2 linked regions of the Paractinoplanes brasiliensis genome follow. The main gene of each other region encodes a partner of the protein of the gene in region 2 in a complex. Links are inferred from orthologs where the notes say so. Each region holds a gene or a part of one and is shown on either strand. Other genes may lie near its edges. The genes, in order: C8E87_RS07080 and C8E87_RS22305.

Region 1 (9,905 bases), 3.2 Mb from region 2 along the record:
GAGCTCGATGTGGATGCCGCCGGGGTGGGTGCCGAGGCCGCGGTGCACCTCGAAGTACCCGAGCACCTCGTCGACGATCCGGTCGAAGTGGCGGGTCTTGTAGCCGTTGGACGACTCGTGTGTGTTGCCGTGCATCGGGTCGCACTGCCAGACGACCTTGGCCCCGGACGCGTTCACCTTTTCCACGATCGGCGGCAGCGCGTCGCGGACCCGGCCGTTGCCCATCCGGCTGATCAGGGTGAGCCGGCCCGGGATGTTGTTCGGGTTGAGCTTCTCGCACAGCTCGATCGCGGTCTCGGGCGAGGTGCCCGGCCCGAGCTTGACGCCGATCGGGTTGGCGATGCGGCTGACGAAGTCGATGTGCGCGTGGTCGAGCTGCCGGGTCCGCTCGCCGATCCACAGGAAATGACCGCTGAGCCCGTACGCCCGTCCGCCGCTCACCCTCGTGAGAGCGCGGTCGTACTCGAGCGCGAGCGCCTCGTGCGAGCAGTACAGGCTGACCGTACGCAGGGCCTCGTTGTCGGTCATGCCGCAGGCGCGGATGAAGTCGAGAGCGCGGTCGATCTCGCGCGCGATGGCCTCGTAACGTTCCCCGGCCGGCGAGGCGCGGACGAAGTCCTTGTTCCAGTCGTGCAGCCCGTGCAGGTCGGCCAGGCCGCCCGCGAGGTAGGCGCGCAGCATGTTCATGGCCGCGGCCGAGTTCGCGTACGCCCGGATCATGCGCTGCGGGTCGGCGACGCGGGCCGCCTCGTTGGCGTCGAGCGAGTTGATCAGATCGCCCCGGTACGCCGGCAGTCCGAGCGAGTCGGTCGGGGCGGAACGGGGTTTGGTGTACTGCCCGGCGACGCGCGCGACCTTCACGACCGGCATCGAGGCCCCGTACGTGAGAACGACCGCCATCTGCAGCAGGGTGCGCGCGTTGGCCAGCAGGTGGCTCTCCGTGTTGTCGCCGAACGTCTCGGCGCAGTCACCGCCCTGCAGCAGGAACGCCCGGCCCTCGCAGACGTCGGCCAGCTTGGCCCGGAGCTGGTCGACCTCGTAGGGCGCCACGATGGACGGCACGTTGTCGAGCACCTGGCAGACCGAGGCGACCTCGTCCATGTCGGCCCAGGGCGGCATCTGCACCCGGGGCAGGCTGCGCCAGCGGTCGAGACCGAGAGCCTCGTCCTCGGCGGAGTCGGTCGACGGGCGGGACGTCTGCAGGGCCTGGTGACCCACTCCCGGGTAGCTCAGCTGATGCCACTCTCGCTGCATAGGGGAAAGCGTACGGAAGCGGGGCACCGAGCTTGCGCCCGGTGCCCCGCTTCCTTTCTGAGGAGATGCAGGCTTTACAGGTTGTTCTTGATCGCGGTGATCAGCTCACCGTTGGCGGTGTCGCCGGAGAACTCCCAGAAGAACGCTCCGCCGAGACCCTGCTGCTTCACGTACGCCATCTTCCCGGCGATGGTCGACGGGGTGTCGTAGCTCCACCAGTTGCTGCCGCACTTGGCGTACGCGGTGCCGCCGACCGTGCCCGTGGCCGGGCAGCTGTTCTTGAGCACCTTGTAGTCCTCGATGCCGGCCTCGTACGTGCCGGGGGCCGCGCCGCTGGCCGAACCGCCCGGGGCGGTCTGGCTGACGCCGGTCCAGCCGCGTCCGTAGAAGCCGATGCCCAGCAGCATCTTGCTGGCCGGGACGCCCTTGCTCTTGAGCTTCTGGATCGCCGCGTCGGACCAGAAGCCCTGCTGCGGGATGCCGGAGTACGAGTTCAGCGGCGAGTGCGGGGCGGTCGGGCCCTGCGGGGCGAACGCGCCGAAGTAGTCGTAGGTCATCGGGAAGACCAGGTTCAGCTTCGAGATGCCGGAGGCGTAGTCGGCCACGTCGAGCTTGCCGCCGTTCGAGCCGTCCGCCGAGATCGCCGAGGTGACCAGGAAGTTGTTGCCGAACTTGTTGCGCACCGCGGTGATCACGTTGTTGTACGACGCGGGACCGCTGGCGTCACAGGTCAGGCCGCAGGCGTTCGGGTACTCCCAGTCGAGGTCGATGCCGTCGAAGACGTCGGCCCAGCGGGGGTCCTTGACCAGGTTGTAGCACGAGTTGGCGAACGCGGTCGGGTTGGCCGCGGCCTGGGTGAAGCCGCCGGACCAGGTCCAGCCGCCGAACGACCAGATGATCTTGATGTTCGGGTACGCCTTCTTGAGCTTGCGCAGCTGGTTGAAGGAGCCGCGCAGCGCGCCGGCGTCCCAGGTGTCGGCGACGCCGTCCACGCTGTTGGCCGCGGTGTAGGCCATGTCGTAGTCGGCGTACGAGTCGCCGATCGTGCACTGGCCGCCGGTGGTGTTGCCGAACGCGTACAGCAGGTGGGTCAGCTTCGCGGCCGAGCCGGAGGTGACCAGGTTCTTCACGAAGTACTGACGGCCGTAGACGCCCCACTGGGCGAAGTAGCCGACGACGTTCTTGCCGCTGGGGCCGGGCGGCTGGGTGGTCGGCGGCGTGGTGGGCGGGGTCGTGGGGGGCGTCGTCGGAGGAGTCGTGGGCGGGGTGGTGGGGGGCGTGGTGGGGGGCGTCGTTCCGCCGCAGACACCGTTGTCGATCCAGACGTCCCACTGGCCGCTCTTGGTGGCGGGCGACTCGCCCTGGGTCCACCACTTGGCGGTGTAGTTGTGGCCGTTCTGAGAGGCGACGTTGTCCTTGACGTAGACAGCGGTGGAGGACCACGCGGGGGCACAGGCCGCAGCAGCCGACGCCTGGGTGGCCGGGACCGCGGCGGTGGCCGCCACCACCACGATCGCCGACACCCAGGTGGCGCGGCGGAGGGATTTCTGCACTGGGTCTCCTCTTTGAACAGTTAGGAAACTTTCCAAAAAGTTCGTTGGGGGAGACCGTAGTCACAGGCATTCATAATCGTCAAGACAGTGGCGAGGGATTACGCAAAGGCTTAACTTTGTCGCGCCGACGGCTACAGGGTGCACTCTGACGGACACAGCGCGTAGTCTGCGTTCATGACCAACTCCGACGTCGTTGTCCCTTTGGCCGTACGCCGCCGATGAGTGTCCGAGTAATAGGTGTCGATGCGTACGCGCTCGGCTGGGTCGGCGTCGAGCTGCGCGACGGCGCGTTCGGCCGGGCCGTGCTGGCTTCCACGCTGTACGAGATAGTCGCCGGCAGCTCCGGCGCCTCGGTCATCGGCGTGGACATCCCCCTGGGCATGCTGCCCGACCGCTGGCGGGCCGCCGACACGCTCGCGGCCGAGGAACTGGGACCGCGCCGCGGCAGCGTGTTCCGGGTTCCGCCCCGCGCGGTCTGGCAGGAAGCCGACTTCACCGCGGCCAACCGGCTGTGCCGCGAGCTGACCGGCGCCGGGCTGAGCCGCCAGTCCTGGGCGTTGCGGCCCAAGCTGCTGGAGGCCAACGCCATCTGGGAACGGCATCCGGGGCTGCTCTTCGAGGCGCACCCGGAGGTCTCGTTCCGCACCATGGCCGGCGAGCCCCTGCAGTACGCGAAGAAGACGTGGACCGGCCAGGCCCGCCGGCGCGAGCTGCTGGCCCGCAACGGGATTGTTCTGCCCGACCAGATCGGCCCGGCCGGTCAGGCGCCGCCGGACGACATCCTGGACGCGGCCGCGGTGGCCTGGTCAGCCCACCGGATGGCGACCGGGACGGCGCTCAGCCACCCCAGCCCACCCGAGGAAACCAACGGCTCCAAGATCGCCATCTGGTACTAGAACTCAGTTCTTGGTGGTCATCTCGGTGGCGATCTGGCGGGCACGATCGCGGGCTGCCTCCAGCGCGCTCAGGAATGCAGCCCGCAACCCGTGGTTCTCGAGCTCACGCAGCGCGGCAGCCGTCGTGCCGCCCGGGGAGGTGACCGACTCGCGCAGCTTGACCGGGTGCTCCCCCGAGTCCCGCAGCATGATCGCCGAGCCGACGGCGGTCTGCACGGCCAGCTCGTGGGCGACGTTGCGGGGCAGCCCGAGCAGCACGCCGGCGTCGGCCATCGCCTCGACCAGCAGATAGAAGTAGGCCGGGCCGGAGCCGGACACCGCCGTCACGGCGTCCTGCTGGCTCTCGGGCACCCGCACAGTGCGGCCGAGCGGCTGGAAGACCTCTTCGACGATCGCCAGGTGCTCGTCGGTCGCGTACGGCCCGGGCGAGATCGCCGTCATCGCCTGGTCGACCAGGGCGGGCGTGTTGGTCATGACCCGCACGACCGGGATCCCGCCGGGCAGGCGCTCGGCGAAGAAGCTGGTGGGCAGGCCGGCGCAGAGCGAGACGACCAGCCTGTCCGGCGGCACCTTCATGCCGAAGTCGTCGAGCAGCTTGCCCGCGTCCTGCGGCTTCACGGCGATCAGCAGGACGTCGGCCTGCGTCACCGCGGTCAGGTTGAGCACCGGGCGGATGCCGTGCCGCTCGGCCAGCTCGGCCGCCCGCTCGGGACGCCGGGTGGTGGCCAGCACCTGCTGCGGCGTCCACCCGGAGCGCAGCAGTCCGGCCAGGACCAGCTCGCCGAGCTTGCCCGCGCCGATCACGGCGACACTGTGCTTGGTCATTGGCGCCCCTCGTCAGAAACGAAGCGAGGGGCGACCGACGGCCGCCCCTCACCCGAAAGCTGGACCTAGCTGCCGAAGAAGACCTCGGCCTCTTCGTACCGCGACAGCGGCACGGTCTTGAGCTCACCGGTGCCGTCGATCAGCGGCACGCGCACGATGTCAGTGCCCCGCAGCGCCATCATCTTACCGAAATCGCCCTCGTGCACGGCGTCGATCGCCTGCAGGCCGAACCGGGTGGCGAGCACGCGGTCGAACGCGGAGGGGGTGCCGCCACGCTGGATGTGACCGAGGACGACGGTGCGCGCCTCCTTGCCGGTCTTGGCCTCCAGCTGCTCGGCGAGCCACTGGCCGATGCCGCCCAGGCGGACGTGACCGAACGAGTCGAGCTCCTGGCTCTGCAGCGCCATCTGGCCCGCGAGCGGGTGCGCACCCTCGGCGACCACGACGATCGGCGCGTACTCGACCTGGAAACGCTTGGTCACGTACGTGGCGACCTGGTCGACGTCGAACTCACGCTCGGGCAGCAGGATCACGTTGGCGCCACCGGCCAGGCCGGCGTGCAGCGCGATCCAGCCGGCGTGCCGGCCCATGACCTCGACGACCAGGGTGCGGTGGTGCGACTCGGCGGTGGTGTGCAGCCGGTCGATGGCCTCCATCGCGATGTTGACCGCGGTGTCGAAGCCGAACGTGAAGTCGGTGGCGTTGAGGTCGTTGTCGATCGTCTTGGGCACGCCGACGACGTTGACGCCCAGATCGTTGAGCTTGGTGGCGACGCCGAGGGTGTCCTCGCCGCCGATCGCCACGAGCGCGTCGACGCCCTGCTCGGCCAGGTTCGCCTTGATCTTCTCGACACCACCGTCGATCTTGAACGGGTTGGTGCGCGAGGAGCCCAGGATGGTGCCGCCCCGGGGCAGGATGCCGCGGACCTCGGCGATGCCGAGCGGCTTCGTCAGACCCTCGAGCGGGCCCTTCCAGCCGTCGCGGAAGCCGACGAACTCGTGACCGTAAGCGGCGACGCCCTTGCGGACCACCGCCCGGATCACCGCGTTGAGACCGGGGCAGTCGCCGCCGCCGGTGAGCACGCCGATACGCATATTTAGCTCGTCCTCCCAGATCGGGTATGCGAGAAGCAGAGAGCCCGTCGAGCCCCAGGGAGATCTTCGGCAGCGTTGCCGGCCCGGGGCGGGCCGCGACCCGAACTCTAGTCGCCGCTCACCAGCCGGATACATCCGCCCCTTAAAGCCTGACCGTTTCGTTCTCGCCGGCGGCGGGAGTCCTTCCGGTCGCGGCCGCCTTGGCGTATCCCAGCAGAGGCCGGAGGCGCGCCGAACGAGAGCGCGGGCCACAGGCAGGCCGAACGGCGACGTCAGCCACCCATCGCGCGCCAGCGGGCCAGGTTGTGCCGGGCGTCGACCAGCGCGTCGTGCCGTCCGGACATGGCGGGCAGCGGCGGGCGGCCCTTGTCGTCCCACAGCTGACGCAGGTCCTTGGTGAAGCGCGGCAGGTCACGCGGCAGGGCCGGCATCGCGCCCCACAGCTGGGCCAGCGCGACGTGGTCGTAAGCGGCGAACCACGCCCACAGCTCGATCTGCTCGTCGCGTCCGGCGACCGGCTCCTTGAGGAACGCGTAGAGGTCGTCGCGGATCCGCTCACGGGAGCGCCACGCCTTGTCGGACGGTGAGGGCAGCTTGTCGAGCACGTTGCGCCGGACCCAGGGAATGGCACGGCTGTCGTCGAACTCCGTGCTGACCGCGTAGAACTCGCGGCCGAACTCGTCGACGACACCGATCGAGACCAGGTCGACCACGCGCCCGTCCTCGATGAACTCGCAGTCGTAGAAATAGCGGTAGACCATCGGGTCCCATCCTGGCCCATCGTCATCCGGGCGCCGACTCCAGGGCCTCCCGTGCGCGCCGCAGGCCCTTCGAGCACCCCGCGCGGGCCGCCCGGTCGGCCTTGACGGCCCAGCGCAGGCGCAGCAGCACCGGCAGCGCGGCTTCGAGCTCCCCGGCCTCGACCGGACCCGCCGCCAGGTAGCCGTCGAGCAGCTCACCCGCCCGCTGCGGGCCCCCGGCGTACAGCACGGCCGCCGCCACGTCGTACACCAGCGGGCCGACCCCGCTCGCCCCGCAGTCGAGCAGGCCGGCGCGGCCGGTGCCGGGGTCGACCACGAAGACGCCGGGGGCGGGGTCGCCGTGCAGCACCCCGTACGTGAGCCGGTCCGTGATCGTCAGACGGGTGGCGGCGGCCGCCGCGTCGGCCACGGCGGCCCGCAGCCACGGCTCGGCGTCGAGGTGGGCCGCCTCCGCGTCCAGCGGCTGCCAGGAGCGCAGGCCAGGGTGGTGGAAGCCCTGCAGGGCCCGGTGCACCGCCCCGAGGCGATCGCCCCACCACTGCTGGTCGACCGGGTCGCCGCCGTCGAGACGCCGGCCCGGCACGCGGTGCAGCACGGCGAGCGCCCCGGCCTCGGTCTGCGCGGTGAGGCCGCCGGCCAGGGTGCGTACGGGTTCACCGGCGGCGATGTCCCGGGCCCGCAGATGCTCGGTGGCGGCCAGGCCGGCCTCGACCGGGAGCCGGGCGCCGGTGTCGCACAGGCGCACGACGTACGTACGGCCTCCGGCTGTCACCTCCCATCCGCGCGAGAGCAGCACGTCGTCCAGGGCGATGATCTCGCGCGGCACGAGATGCCACTCGTCCCGCAGCGTTGATCGAAGAAGCTCAGCATCCGGCACGGCGGGATTATCACGGCAGAACAGGTAAATGCGACGGACTGGTTGGGCGACCCCCACATGAGGACCCCACACCGGGAACGTTCACTCATGGCATTCAGGTGTTTACAGATAGCGACCAGCGCGACATGATCCTATGAGGCGCCGGCGGTACAGGTGCGCAGAAATGGCGCCGGTGGGTTGCTGTGTGCTAAGAGTGATCGTTCGCGTCGTGGGGCCGACGCGGCACGCTTTGCCGACACGGCCCCCACCGGGGGAGGGATGACGCCGTGGACCATCGCATGCCGGACAACGGCGACGCGCTGACCGGCGTGGAGATGTTCGCCGGCCTGGAGCCGGACGTCCGGCAACGGGTCATCGCCACGGCAGTCCCGCGTACGTACCGCAAAGGACAGATCATCTTCGTCGAGCACGACCCCGGCGAATCCCTGATCATCCTGAAACGTGGCGCCGTCGCCATCTTCCGCACGGCCCCGACCGGGGAACGTGCGGTGCTCACCGTGGTCCGTCCGCCCGACGTGCTGGGCGAGGTGTCCCTTCTGGACGCGTCGGCCCGCAGCGCCTCGGCCGAGGCGATCGAGGACTGCCAGGCACTCACCCTGTCGCGGTCCGCGTTCATCGACCTGGTGCACGCGAACCCGCGCATCCTCGACGCGGTGATGCGCTCGGTCGGCGCGCTGATCCGGCGGCTGACCGAGCAGAACACCGACCACGTCTTCCTCGACCTGCCCGGCCGGGTGGCCAAGACTCTGGTGCGGCTGGCCGGCGAGAGCCAGGCTCCGATGATCACGATCGAGCTCAACCAGAGCCAGCTGGCCGAGATGGCCGGCGGCTCACGGCAGAGCGTCAATCAGGCGATCGGCTCGTTCGCCAGCCGTGGCTGGCTGCGCACCGAGGGCCGCCGCATCGTCGTCACCGATCTGCAGGCTCTGCGGCGTCGCGCTGGGATGAATGCGGCTTAGGAGCCTCGATCGTGGTTTTCAGCTTGGAAGCGTAGACGTCCACGTACTCGCGCCCGGAGAGCGCCATGAGCTCGAACATGATCTCGTCGGTGATGGCGCGCTCGACGAACCGGTCGCCCTTGGTGCTCTCGTAGCGGGAGAAGTCCAGCGGCGCGCCGAACCTCATGCGCACACGCTTGATCTTGGGCATGAGGGTGCCGGTGGGCTGGATCTCGTCGGTGTTGAGCAGCGCGACCGGCACGACGACGGCCCCGCTCTCGAGCACCAGGCGGGCCACTCCGGTCTTGCCCCGATAGAGCCGCCCGTCCGGCGAGCGGGTGCCCTCGGGATAGATGCCCGCCACACCGCCCTCGCGCAGCACCCGCAGCAGCGTGTCGAGGGCCGCCTGGGCAGCCTTTCCGCCCGAACGGTCCACCGGGATCGTCCCCGTTCCACTGAAGAACTGGCGCATGAGCCAGCCCTTGATCCCCTTGCCGGTGAAGTACTCCGCTTTGGCGACGAACGTCACCCTGCGGTCCACCACCAGGGGTGTGAAGATCGAGTCGGAGAACGACAGATGGTTGCAGGCCAGGATCACCGGCCCTGTCCGGGGCAGGTGCGACAGTCCGCGCACATCGGGGCGGAAGAGAAGCTTGAGCACGGGTCCGAGGACCACGAACTTGAGCAGCCAGTAGAACACGGTGTCCTTCCCGGGACGTCCGAGCGTCTAGGAAGCGTACGAAGCGGGACGGCGCGCCACAACGCACTCCCGCAACCTGTCCATGTCGTGTCACCATTCAAGGCACGGTCGGCGAGGGAGTGTGCAGGAGTGACAGCGGGTGGCGCCCGCCGCGGGCGGCGGGACAACGGGCTCGACGCGGCCGATTACGCGGTCGCGGGCGACGTGGATCCGCGCGTCGGTGAACACTTACTCGACGTGCTGGCGGCCGGCGGGATCGCGGCATACCTGCAGCCCACGGCCGATCTCAATCCCATTCTGCGCGCCACCACCCTGCCCGCGCGGCCGATCGACCGGCTCTATGTCGACCGCGCCCACCTCGAGGTCGCCCGCGAGCATCTGCACCAGGTGACAGGGGGCGAGCCGCCCACGCCGCCGCCCGCCGATCCCACGTCCGAGCCGCGCACCGATGTCGATGTCGAGGCGGAGTGGGCCAAGATCGTGGCGGGCTTCCACACCACCGTCGACCCGACGTCCGAGCCGTGGCCCGCCTCCGAGAGCGTGGAACGGCCCAAGGAGCCACCGCGTACGGGTGGGCTCTCCAACGCGGCCGACTTCTCGGGCGTGTCGCTCAACCGTCGGCGCACCGACCCTCCGGCCGAGGAGCCGTCGCTGCTCGACGGCCTCGACACGTTCGGCAACGACCTGCCCGACGACGAGGACGACGAGGAGCGGTACATCCCGCCGCCGCCCCCGCCGCTGCCGCGCATCTCGAAGTACGCGGTCCTCGGCGTGCTCGGCGTGGTGGTCGGGTTCCTGCTCTTCCTGTTCCCGACGATGCTGCCGATCGACCGCGACTACGTGACGTTGCTCGGCTTCGCGGCCATCGTCGGCGGCGCGGTGACGCTGGTCTGGCGGTTGCGTTCCGGTGACGACGAGGACGACTACGACGACGGCGCGGTGGTCTGAGCGAGCCGCTTCCCGCGGTGTGAAATGTTCCATAGACCACTGTCGGTATATATCTGGGT
Region 2 (10,032 bases):
CGCCCCGACCCGCAGATCATCCTGCTTCAGCTGCGCCTCGGCCGGGACCTGCTGATCCGCGGCGGCGCGTTCCAGGCCTGCTTCCTGTCGGCGACCGCGGTGGCGAGCCGTTTCGGCGTCGCGTCGGTCGGCGCCCACCAGATCGGGCTGCAGCTGTGGTTCTTCAGCGCGCTGGCCCTCGACGCGGTCGCGATCGCCGCTCAGTCGCTGGTCGGGGCCGCGCTCGGCGGCGGCAGCGCGGACGAGGCCCAGGCCGTGGCCCGCAAGGTGACGATCGCGGGCGGGCTCTCCGGCGTCGCGTTCGCCCTGCTGGTCACCGCGGGCGCCGGCTCGATCCCGGCCTGGTTCACTCCCGACGCCGGGATCCACGCTCAGGCGGCGATCATCTGGCCCTGGTTCATCGGGCTGATGCCGTTCGCCGGGGTCGTCTACGCGCTCGACGGCGTCCTGATCGGCGCGGGCGACGTCCGTTTCCTGCGCAACATCACCCTGGCGGCGACCCTGCTCGGCTTCCTCCCGGCCATCTGGATCGCGTACTTCTTCGACCTCGGCCTGGGCGGGGTGTGGGCGGGACTGGCGCTGCTCATTCTGATCCGTTTCGTCGCGGCGGTGTGGCGCTGGCGGTCGGGGCGCTGGGCCGTCACGGGGGTCACGCGCTGATTCGACGCTGGCGTTGCGTGGGTCGCGCTCCGATCCGGTTCGGGCGTGTCGGGGCGGCGCGTTCGTGTCGGGTGGTCGCGGGGGTGCGGCTCGGGTGTCGGGTGGTGACGGGGGTGCGGCTCAGGCACTGGGTGGTCACGGGGGTCGTCCGGGGAGAACTTAGGGTGGTCCGGTGAATGCGGACGGACTCATCGTGGTGGACAAGCCGGCGGGGATGACCTCGCACGACGTCGTGGCGCGGATCCGGCGGCTGGCCAAGACCCGGCGCGTGGGCCACGGCGGCACGCTCGACCCCATGGCCACCGGCGTGCTGATCATCGGCGTGAACCGGGCGACGCGCCTGCTCACGTACGTGATCGGTGCTTCCAAGAACTACACCGCGACGATCCGCCTGGGCCAGTCCACGATCACCGACGACGCCGAGGGCGAGGTCACGGCAACCTCCCCGGCCGACGGCGTCACCGACGCGGCGATCCGGGACGGGCTGGCCCGGCAGCGTGGCGAGATCGACCAGGTGCCCAGCGCCGTCAGCGCCATCAAAATCAACGGGCAGCGGGCGTACAAGCGTGTCCGGGAAGGCGAGGAGGTCGAGATCCCCGCACGCCGGGTGACGATCTCGCGTCTGGACGTCCTGGACATCCGCCATAACCCGGGCCTCGTCGACGTCGACATCGACGTGACGTGCTCGTCCGGCACCTACATTCGAGCGATCGCCCGTGACCTCGGCACGCTGCTCGGCGTGGGTGGTCATCTGACGGCCCTGCGCCGTACGGCCGTGGGTGGCCTCACGCTGGGGGAGGCGCGCACCCTCGACCAGCTCGAAGCGGTGGCCCCCGACGTGATCTCGCTGCCCATGGCCGAGGCGGCCCGGCAGGCTTTCGCGCAGCGCGAGGCCACGGCCGACGAGGCTCGCGTGCTCAGCCACGGCGGACCGCTCACGCCGGTCGGCATCGAGGGGCCGTACGCGGTCTTCGCCCCGTCCGGCGAACTTCTGGCCATCGTCTCCGAGCGCGACGGCCGAGCCCGAGCCGAGATCGTGCTGGCCCCGGCCTGAGCGGGGTGGGGCCGCCGCTCGATCCAGGGCGGGGTGGGGGCCGCCGTCCGGGCCAGGGCGGGGGCCGCCGTCCGGGCCAGGGCGGGGTCGGGCCAGGGCGGGGTGGGGTGGGGCCGCCGTCCGGGCCAGGGCGGGCTTGTCTTCCAGCGCGCGTCGGGGGTGCGCCTGTCGAGTTTGACCCAGCGCACCCGCTCGAACGACCAGAGTTGGTGCCCGCCGCGCGGACGATTCGCACGAAACGGGCGAGTCGACGAGCCTGTGGACAACCCACCCCGCCAGCTTGACAACCCCGTAGAGTCCCCACTCGTCTCCCCGAGGCGGGTGGGGGTTTGGGATGGCGGCGGTACCACCAGCAAGTCCGCACAAATCGCCCAACGTAAAGGGGGCGGGGTGGGCCTATACGCTGTCCGGGAGCGAAGGACCGGAGGCGCGAGAGACATGCAGCGGTGGCGGGGATTCGAGGCTGTGCCCGGCGGGTGGGGGCGCTCGGTCGTCACGATCGGGGTCTTCGACGGGGTGCACCGGGGCCACCAGGCGATCATCGGCCACGCCGTGAAGCGGGCCCGTGATCTGGGGCTGCAGTCCGTGGTGGTCACGTTCGACCCGCATCCGGCCGAGGTGGTGCGGCCCGGGTCGCATCCGGCCGTGCTGACCGAGCCCGTGCGCAAGGCCGAGCTGATCGAGCAGCTGGGGGCCGACGCGCTCTGCGTGGTGCCCTTCACCCCGGCGTTCTCGCAGCTCAGCCCCGAGGCGTTCGCCCACGATGTGCTGGTCGAGGCGCTGCACGCGGCGGTTGTCGTGGTAGGGGACAACTTCCGCTTCGGGCATCGGGCCGCCGGTGACGTGGCGATGCTCGAGCGGCTCGGCGTGCAGTTCGGCTTCACCGTCGAGGACGCGCCGCTGGTCACCGAGGACGGGCTGGTCTTCTCCTCGACGTACATCCGCAGCTGTGTCGACGCCGGTGACGTGCGTGCGGCCGCCGCGGCGCTGGGGCGGCCCCACGGGGTGGGCGGCGTGGTCGTACGGGGTGATCAGCGCGGACGCGAGCTCGGCTTCCCGACGGCCAACCTGATGGTGCACCGCTATGCCGCCGTGCCCGCCGACGGCGTCTACGCGGGCTGGCTGATCCGCGGGGGCGAGCATGCCGCCCGGCTGCCCGCGAGCGTGTCGATCGGCACCAATCCCACTTTTTCGGGCCGTGAGCGCCGGGTCGAGGCGTACGTGCTCGATTTCTCCGGCGACCTGTACGGCGAGCGGGTGAGCCTCGACTTCGTGGCCCACCTGCGCGAACAGCGGACGTACGAGGCCATCGAGCCGTTGGTGGCTCAGATCAACGCCGATGTGGAAGAGACCCGCGCGCTCCTTCGATGACGTGCTGGTAGGGTTGAGTCGACGTCGGATGTCCGACGACCGGTCCCGCCTGCCTGCCCGACGCCGCGGGCCGCGGGGTAACCGCTTTTCATCGGCAACACAGAATCACAGGAGTTTCATGGCGCTCGATCAAGAGACCAAGACCAAGATCATCGACGAGTACAAGGCGAAGGACGGCGACACCGGGTCGCCCGAGGTCCAGGTCGCGATGCTCACCAAGCGGATCGCCGACCTCACCGAGCACCTCAAGACCCACAAGCACGACCACCACAGCCGTCGTGGTCTGCTGCTGCTGGTCGGCCGCCGCCGGCGCCTGCTCAACTACGTGCAGAAGAAGGACATCCAGCGTTACCGGTCGCTCATCGAGCGGCTCGGCCTGCGCCGATGACTTGACGGGGGAGTGGCCACTTGGCCGCTCCCCCGAGCTTTAACCCACGGACCCGCGCGGTAAGCAGAGGCGAGCCACCGGTCCTCGGTAGTGGTTCCCAGGCCAACCGAGCGTTCTTCAGACCAGCGTGACAAAGAAGACGAAGTCTGAAGAACCCTCATCCTGGGCACTTCGATCGAAGACCGGCAGCCTAAACCGCGTTGTGCAGACCGCCGGGTCCTCGACGAAGGAGTACCGCACCACATGACAGAGCAGAACACCGCTCTAGGCACCGAGTTCCGCACCGCCGTGATCGACAACGGCGCGTTCGGCACCCGCGAGATCACGTTCTCCACCGGCCGCCTCGCCAAGCAGGCCGCCGGCTCGGTCATCGTCCAGCTGGGCGAGACCGTCGTCCTCTCCGCGACCACGGCCAGCAAGCAGCCGAAGGAGCACTTCGACTTCTTCCCGCTGACCGTCGATGTCGAGGAGCGGATGTACGCCGCGGGCCGCATCCCCGGCTCGTTCTTCCGCCGTGAGGGTCGCCCGAGCGAGGACGCGATCCTCACCTGCCGCCTGATCGACCGGCCGCTGCGCCCGTCGTTCACCAAGGGCCTGCGCAACGAGGTCCAGGTCGTCGAGACCGTCCTCGCGCTCGACCCCGCCCACCCGTACGACGTGGTCGCCATGAACGGCGCGTCGTTGTCGACCAAGCTGTCCGGCCTGCCGTTCAGCGGCCCGATCGGCTCGACCCGCGTCGCGCACATCGACGGCCAGTGGGTCGCTTTCCCGACCATCGAGGAGCTCGAGCGGGCCACCTTCGACATGGTCGTCGCGGGACGAGTCGTCGGAGACGGCGACAGCGCCGATGTTGCGATCATGATGGTCGAGGCCGAGGCCACCCCGAACGCGGTCAAGCTGATCGCCGCCGGCGCCACCGCCCCGACCGAGGAGGTCGTGGCGAGCGGTCTCGAGGCCGCCAAGCCGGCCATCCGCGAGCTGTGCCGCGCGCAGAGCGAGCTGGCCGAGGTCGCCTCGAAGCCGGCCGTCGAGTTCCCGGTCTTCCTGGAGTACCAGGACGACGTCTACTCGGCCGTGGCCGAGGCCGTCCGGTCCGAGACCGCCGAGGCGCTCAAGATCGCTGCCAAGCAGGAGCGCGAGGAAGCTCTCGACCTGGTCAAGGCCAAGGCGCACGAGCTGCTCGACGAGCGTTTCGAGGGCCGCGAGAAGGAGATCAGCGCCGCCTTCCGCTCGGTCACCAAGAGCGAGGTGCGCCAGCGGGTGCTGCGCGAGCAGGTCCGCATCGACGGCCGTGGCCCGCGTGACATCCGGCCGCTGACCGCCCAGATCGGCGTGCTGCCCCGGGTGCACGGCTCGGCCCTGTTCGAGCGGGGCGAGACGCAGATCCTCGGCGTCAGCACGCTGAACATGCTGCGCATGGAGCAGGCGCTGGACACCCTGGCGCCCGAGAAGTCCAAGCGCTACATGCACAACTACAACTTCCCGCCGTACTCGACCGGTGAGACCGGCCGGGTGGGTTCGCCGAAGCGCCGCGAGATCGGCCACGGCGCGCTGGCCGAGCGGGCGCTGGTGCCCGTGCTTCCGACGCGCGAGGAATTCCCGTACGCGATCCGTCAGGTCTCCGAGGCGCTGGGCTCGAACGGCTCGACGTCGATGGGCTCCGTCTGCGCCTCGACGCTGTCGCTGCTGAGCGCCGGTGTGCCGCTGAAGGCCCCGGTCGCCGGCATCGCGATGGGCCTGATCTCGGACGAGGTCGACGGCAAGACGCAGTACGTCGCGCTGACCGACATCCTGGGCGCGGAGGACGCGTTCGGCGACATGGACTTCAAGGTCGCCGGCACCAGCGAGTTCGTCACCGCCCTGCAGCTGGACACCAAGCTCGACGGTATTCCGTCGGACGTGCTGGCCGGCGCCCTGCAGCAGGCCCACGACGCCCGCGCGACGATCCTCGAGGTCATGCAGGCCGCGATCAGCGCCCCGGCCGAGATGTCGGAGTACGCGCCGCGCGTCACCTCGGTGAAGATCCCGGTCGACAAGATCGGCATGGTGATCGGCCCCAAGGGTCAGACGATCAACGCGATCCAGGACGAGACCGGCGCCGACATCTCGATCGAGGACGACGGCACGATCTACGTCGGCGCGACCAACGGCCCGTCGGCCGAGGCCGCCGTCGAGCGGATCAACGCGATCGCCAACCCGACGCTGCCCAAGGTCGGCGACAAGTTCCTCGGCACGGTGGTGAAGACGGCCGCGTTCGGCGCGTTCATCTCGCTGCTGCCCGGCCGGGACGGCCTGCTGCACATCAGCAAGGTGGGCGACGGCAAGCGCGTCGAGAAGGTCGAGGACTTCCTCAACGTCGGCGACAAGGTCGAGGTGTCCATCGCGGACATCGACGCCCGCGGCAAGATCTACCTCGACAAGGTCCGCCCCGAGGGCGCGGAGGCCCCGGCCCCCGCGGAGGGCGCTGCCGAGGGTGGCCGTCCGCCGCGTGAGCCGCGAGGCGACCGTGGCGAGGGTGGTGGCGAGCCCCGTCGCCGCCGGTCCCGCCCGAGCGGTGACCGCGGTGGCGAGCGTCGCGACTAATCACCGGTGACAACAAGTAACCGCGGGTCGGCTGCGAAGCCGGCCCGCGTTTCTACCAGGACCCTCGCGGACGGCGCGAAACGCACCACGCTGCCCAGCGGTCTGCGCATCGTGACCGAGGCGATCCCGACCACCCGCAGCGCGGCCCTCGGCGTGTGGGTGGGCATCGGCTCGCGCGACGAGACCCCCGGCATGTCCGGCGCCTCGCACTTCCTCGAGCACCTGCTCTTCAAGGGCACGCACAAGCGCACCGCGCTGCAGATCTCGGCCGAGATCGAGGCCGTGGGCGGCGAGACCAACGCCTTCACCACGAAGGAGTACACCTGCTACTACGCGCGGGTGCTCGACGCCGACCTGCCGATCGCGGTGGACGTGCTCTGCGACGCCGTCGCCGACTCGATCATCAACCCGGCCGACGTCGAGACCGAGCGCGGCGTGATCCTCGAAGAGATCGCGATGCACGAGGACGAGCCCGGTGACGAGGTCCACGACGTCTTCACCGAGGCGATCTTCGGCGACCACCCGCTGGGCCGGTTGATCTCGGGGACCGAGGAATCGATCACCCCGATGACCCGGAACCAGATCCACGGGTTCTACCGGCGGCGCTACACCGCCCCGAACATCGTGATCGCGGCCGCGGGCAACCTCGACCACGCCACGGTCGTACGGCTGGTGCGTAAGGCGCTGGCGGGCACCGCGCTCGACTCCGGCGCCGCCGAGCCGACCGGCCCCCGTACAGGGTCGAAAAGGGTGCCGACCCAGAAACCGCACACGGTCGTGCGCAACCGCGACACCGAGCAGGGGCATCTGGTGCTGGGCGGGGTCGGGATCGGCCGCCGCGACGAGCGCCGGTTCGCCCTGGGCGTGCTCAACAACGTTCTCGGCGGCGGCATGTCGAGCCGGCTGTTCCAGGAGATCCGCGAGAAGCGGGGCCTGGCCTACTCGGTTTACTCGTACGCGAGCCAGTACGCCGACGCCGGCCTGTTCGGCGTGTACGCCGGCTGCGCGCCCGGCAAGGTGGACGAGGTTCTCGACCTCACCCGTACGGAACTCGAACGGGTGGCCGCCGAGGGGATCAGCGCCGACGAGATCGCCCGCGGCAAGGGCATGGTCAAGGGCTCGTACGTGCTGGGCCTGGAGGACACCGGGTCGCGGATGAGCCGGCTGGCCAAGTCCGAACTGCTGCACGGCGACCTCATGCCGGTCGACGAGCTGCTCGCGCGGGTCGACGCGGTCACGCCGGACGAGGTCAACGAGGTCGCGGCCCAGCTGTTCACCCAGCCGATGACGCTCGCCGTGGTGGGGCCCTTCGACGAGTCCGCGTTCGGCACGCACCGCTAACCTTGGTGCCCGTGACGACGCTGGAGACTCCGCCCGCGAACACCCCCGCCATCACGCCCGATCAGCGCAAGCGCCGGATCGCGGGCATGGTGGTGTGGGCGGCGGCCTTCGCGGTGTTCGTGTGGCTGGTGGGTGTGCCCACCAGCGACCCGCTCACCGCTTTCGGCTGGCTCTGGCTGGCCACGATCGCCTGGCGCAACTATCTGCCGTGGCGTGAGCACCTGCTCTTCCTGCGCGACTGGGGTCCGGTCGTGGTGCTCCTGATCGGTTACAACGTCTCCCGGGGCGCCGCCGACAAGCTGTTCGACCCGCACGTGACACCGCTGATCGACGCCGACGTCGCGATGTTCGGGTGGCTCACCGACGGCAAGATCCCGACCGTCTGGCTTCAGGAGCACCTGTACGACCCCAACCACGTCCCCTGGTGGGAAGTGGTGACCACGATCGTCTACATCTCGCATTTCCTCACCGTGCCGACCGTGGCCGTGGTTCTGTGGCTGGCCAGCCGGCAGCTGTCCTACCGTTTCATCCGCCGCTGGATCGCGTTGAGCGTCGCGGGCCTTGTCACGTATTTCCTCTACCCGGCGGCGCCGCCGTGGTGGGCCTCGCAGTACGGCTACCTGACCGACGAGGTGGCCCGGTTCTCGTCACGCGGCCTCGACGTGATCGGCCTGCACGGCGCCGGCAACACCCTCAACGCCCTGCAGGTGCACCAGTCCAACCCGGTCGCCGCCATGCCGTCACTGCACACCGCGTACGCGATGATGGCCGTCGCCTTCTTCCTGCCGATGGTGCGCCGGCGCTGGTGGCCGCTGCTGTTCGCCTACCCCCTGGCGATGACGTTCACGCTGGTCTACACGGGTGAGCACTACATCGTCGACGTGCTCGTGGGCTGGCTGTACGTGGCTGCCACGTTCGCCGCGGTCGGGCTGGCCGAGCGCTGGTGGAGCCGGCGCAAGGGTGCGTTAAGTTATCCGGGTGACTCAGCAACCTGACTCGATCCGCGTCGGTGTTCTCGGCGCCCGGGGCCGCATGGGCCTCGAGGTCTGCAAGGCGGTCGACGCGGCCGGCGATCTGGAACTCGTCGCCATGATCGATCAGGGTGACGAGCTGTTCAAGGCGTCTGACGCCGGCGCCCAGGTGTTCGTCGACTTCACCACGCCCGACGTCGTGATGGACAACCTGCGCTGGGCCGTCGACCAGGGCATCTCCATGGTCGTGGGCACCACCGGCTTCACCGCGGAACGGCTCGAGCAGGTGCGCGGCTGGCTCGCCGCCAAGCCGGGCGTCGGCGTGCTGATCGCCCCCAACTTCGGGCTCGGCGCGGTGCTGATGATGCAGTTCGCGACGCGCGCCGCCCGCTACTTCGAGTCCGTCGAGGTCATCGAGCAGCACCATCCGCGCAAGCTCGACGCCCCCAGCGGCACGTCGACGCACACGGCTGAACTGATCGCGCAGGCGCGGGCCGAGGCCGGCCTGGGCCCGATGCCCGACGCCACGAAGGAAGAGGTCGACGGCGCTCGCGGGGCTGACATCGACGGGGTGCGAGTTCATTCCGTACGGGCGTCGGGGCTGGTCGCCCACCAGGAGGTGCTGTTCGGGTCGCTCGGCGAGACGCTGACGATCCGCCACGACTCCCTCGACCGGGTGTCGTTCATGCCCGGCGTCCTGCTCGGCGTCCGCAAGATCCGCCAGCGCCCCGGCCTGACCGTCGGCCTGGACAGCTTCCTCGACTGACATCTCACGGGGGGACGAGCGCCGGCTGGACCTCGGCCGATAGGTTGTCTCGCTGTGAACCAGCTATCCGTCCGTGGCATCCGGGTCCGGGTGATCGCCACCCTGGTCGCCGGGGCGCTGCTGCTCGCCGGCACCCTGTGGGGCACCGACGACGACTTCCCGTTCGGCCCCTTCCGGATGTATTCGACGGCGCCCGACCCCAACGGTGACGCGCGTGACACCCGCGTCGAGGGCGTCGACGCCGAGGGCCGGACGGTGGCGATCACCGAGGGCAACAGCGGCATTCGCCGGGCCGAGATCGAGGGGCAACAGCAGGCGTACGTGGACGACCCCTCCCGCCTGAGCCGGGTCGCCGCCGCCTATGCGGAGCACACGCCCGGCGCCGCTCCGCTCAGCTCGGTGCGCATCGTGGTGCGCTGGCACGGCATCGAGCACGCGCGCCCCACCGGCGCCTGGCGGGACGAGGTCGTCGCCGAATGGAAGCGCCCGTGAACAGCCAAGATGCGCCCACCGCCGGGCGAAACGTGGCCCTGCGGTGGCTGTTCGCGCCGGTGCCGTTGGGGCGGGTCGCCGCCTTCCGTACGCTGGTGTACGTCTTCGTCGCCCTCGACCTGACCGTCTTCACGCCGTGGGTGCGCTTGCACGCCAACACCCCGGGTGAGCTGTACGAACCGCTGCTCGTCGGCCGGATCCTGCCGCTGCCCACGCCGACCCACTTCCTCGTGTGGGCGGTCTTCTGGGCGCTCCTCGCGCTCTCGCTCGCGGCTGCCACCGGTCGCGCGCCCCGCATCCTGGGCTGGGCCGTCTTCGCGCTCTACTTCGAGTGGATGATCATCGCGATGAGCTACGGGAAGGTCGACCACGACCGGGTCGGTCTGCTGGTGGCGTTGGCGGTGCT

Evidence for each region.
Region 1: C8E87_RS22305 (region 2) and C8E87_RS07080 share a complex: the UniProt entries of both Bacillus subtilis proteins name them as parts of the possible RNA degradosome complex. The link is inferred for Paractinoplanes brasiliensis from one-to-one orthologs.

Annotation. Positions count from the first base shown.
Region 1 is NZ_SNWR01000001.1:1,668,238-1,678,142, forward strand. The notes cover bases 3,609-6,548. They hold C8E87_RS07080 (6-phosphofructokinase), read right to left. Parts: upstream 5,623-6,548; coding sequence 4,594-5,622; downstream 3,609-4,593. Other genes in these bases: C8E87_RS07070 (DUF429 domain-containing protein), read left to right, coding at 3,609-3,703; proC (pyrroline-5-carboxylate reductase), read right to left, coding at 3,707-4,528; C8E87_RS07085 (polyadenylate-specific 3'-exoribonuclease AS), read right to left, coding at 5,895-6,383; C8E87_RS07090 (phosphotransferase enzyme family protein), read right to left, coding at 6,406-6,548. Outside these bases: C8E87_RS07060 (class II 3-deoxy-7-phosphoheptulonate synthase), read right to left, coding at 1-1,254; C8E87_RS07065 (glycosyl hydrolase family 18 protein), read right to left, coding at 1,329-2,807; more of C8E87_RS07070, read left to right, coding at 3,026-3,608; more of C8E87_RS07090, read right to left, coding at 6,549-7,260; C8E87_RS07095 (Crp/Fnr family transcriptional regulator), read left to right, coding at 7,539-8,219; C8E87_RS07100 (lysophospholipid acyltransferase family protein), read right to left, coding at 8,170-8,898; C8E87_RS07105 (DUF308 domain-containing protein), read left to right, coding at 9,028-9,846. UniProt on the Bacillus subtilis protein: Catalyzes the phosphorylation of D-fructose 6-phosphate to fructose 1,6-bisphosphate by ATP, the first committing step of glycolysis.
Region 2 is NZ_SNWR01000001.1:4,896,340-4,906,371, forward strand. The notes cover bases 3,320-6,386. They hold C8E87_RS22305 (polyribonucleotide nucleotidyltransferase), read left to right. Parts: upstream 3,320-3,716; coding sequence 3,717-6,056; downstream 6,057-6,386. Other genes in these bases: rpsO (30S ribosomal protein S15), read left to right, coding at 3,320-3,473; C8E87_RS22310 (M16 family metallopeptidase), read left to right, coding at 6,063-6,386. Outside these bases: C8E87_RS22285 (MATE family efflux transporter), read left to right, coding at 1-660; tRNA pseudouridine(55) synthase TruB, read left to right, coding at 833-1,714; C8E87_RS22295 (bifunctional riboflavin kinase/FAD synthetase), read left to right, coding at 2,153-3,085; more of rpsO, read left to right, coding at 3,204-3,319; more of C8E87_RS22310, read left to right, coding at 6,387-7,397; C8E87_RS22315 (phosphatase PAP2 family protein), read left to right, coding at 7,484-8,392; dapB (4-hydroxy-tetrahydrodipicolinate reductase), read left to right, coding at 8,376-9,134; C8E87_RS22325 (hypothetical protein), read left to right, coding at 9,189-9,626; C8E87_RS22330 (MFS transporter permease), read left to right, coding at 9,623-10,032. UniProt on the Bacillus subtilis protein: Involved in mRNA degradation. Catalyzes the phosphorolysis of single-stranded polyribonucleotides processively in the 3'- to 5'-direction. Necessary for competence development in Bacillus subtilis.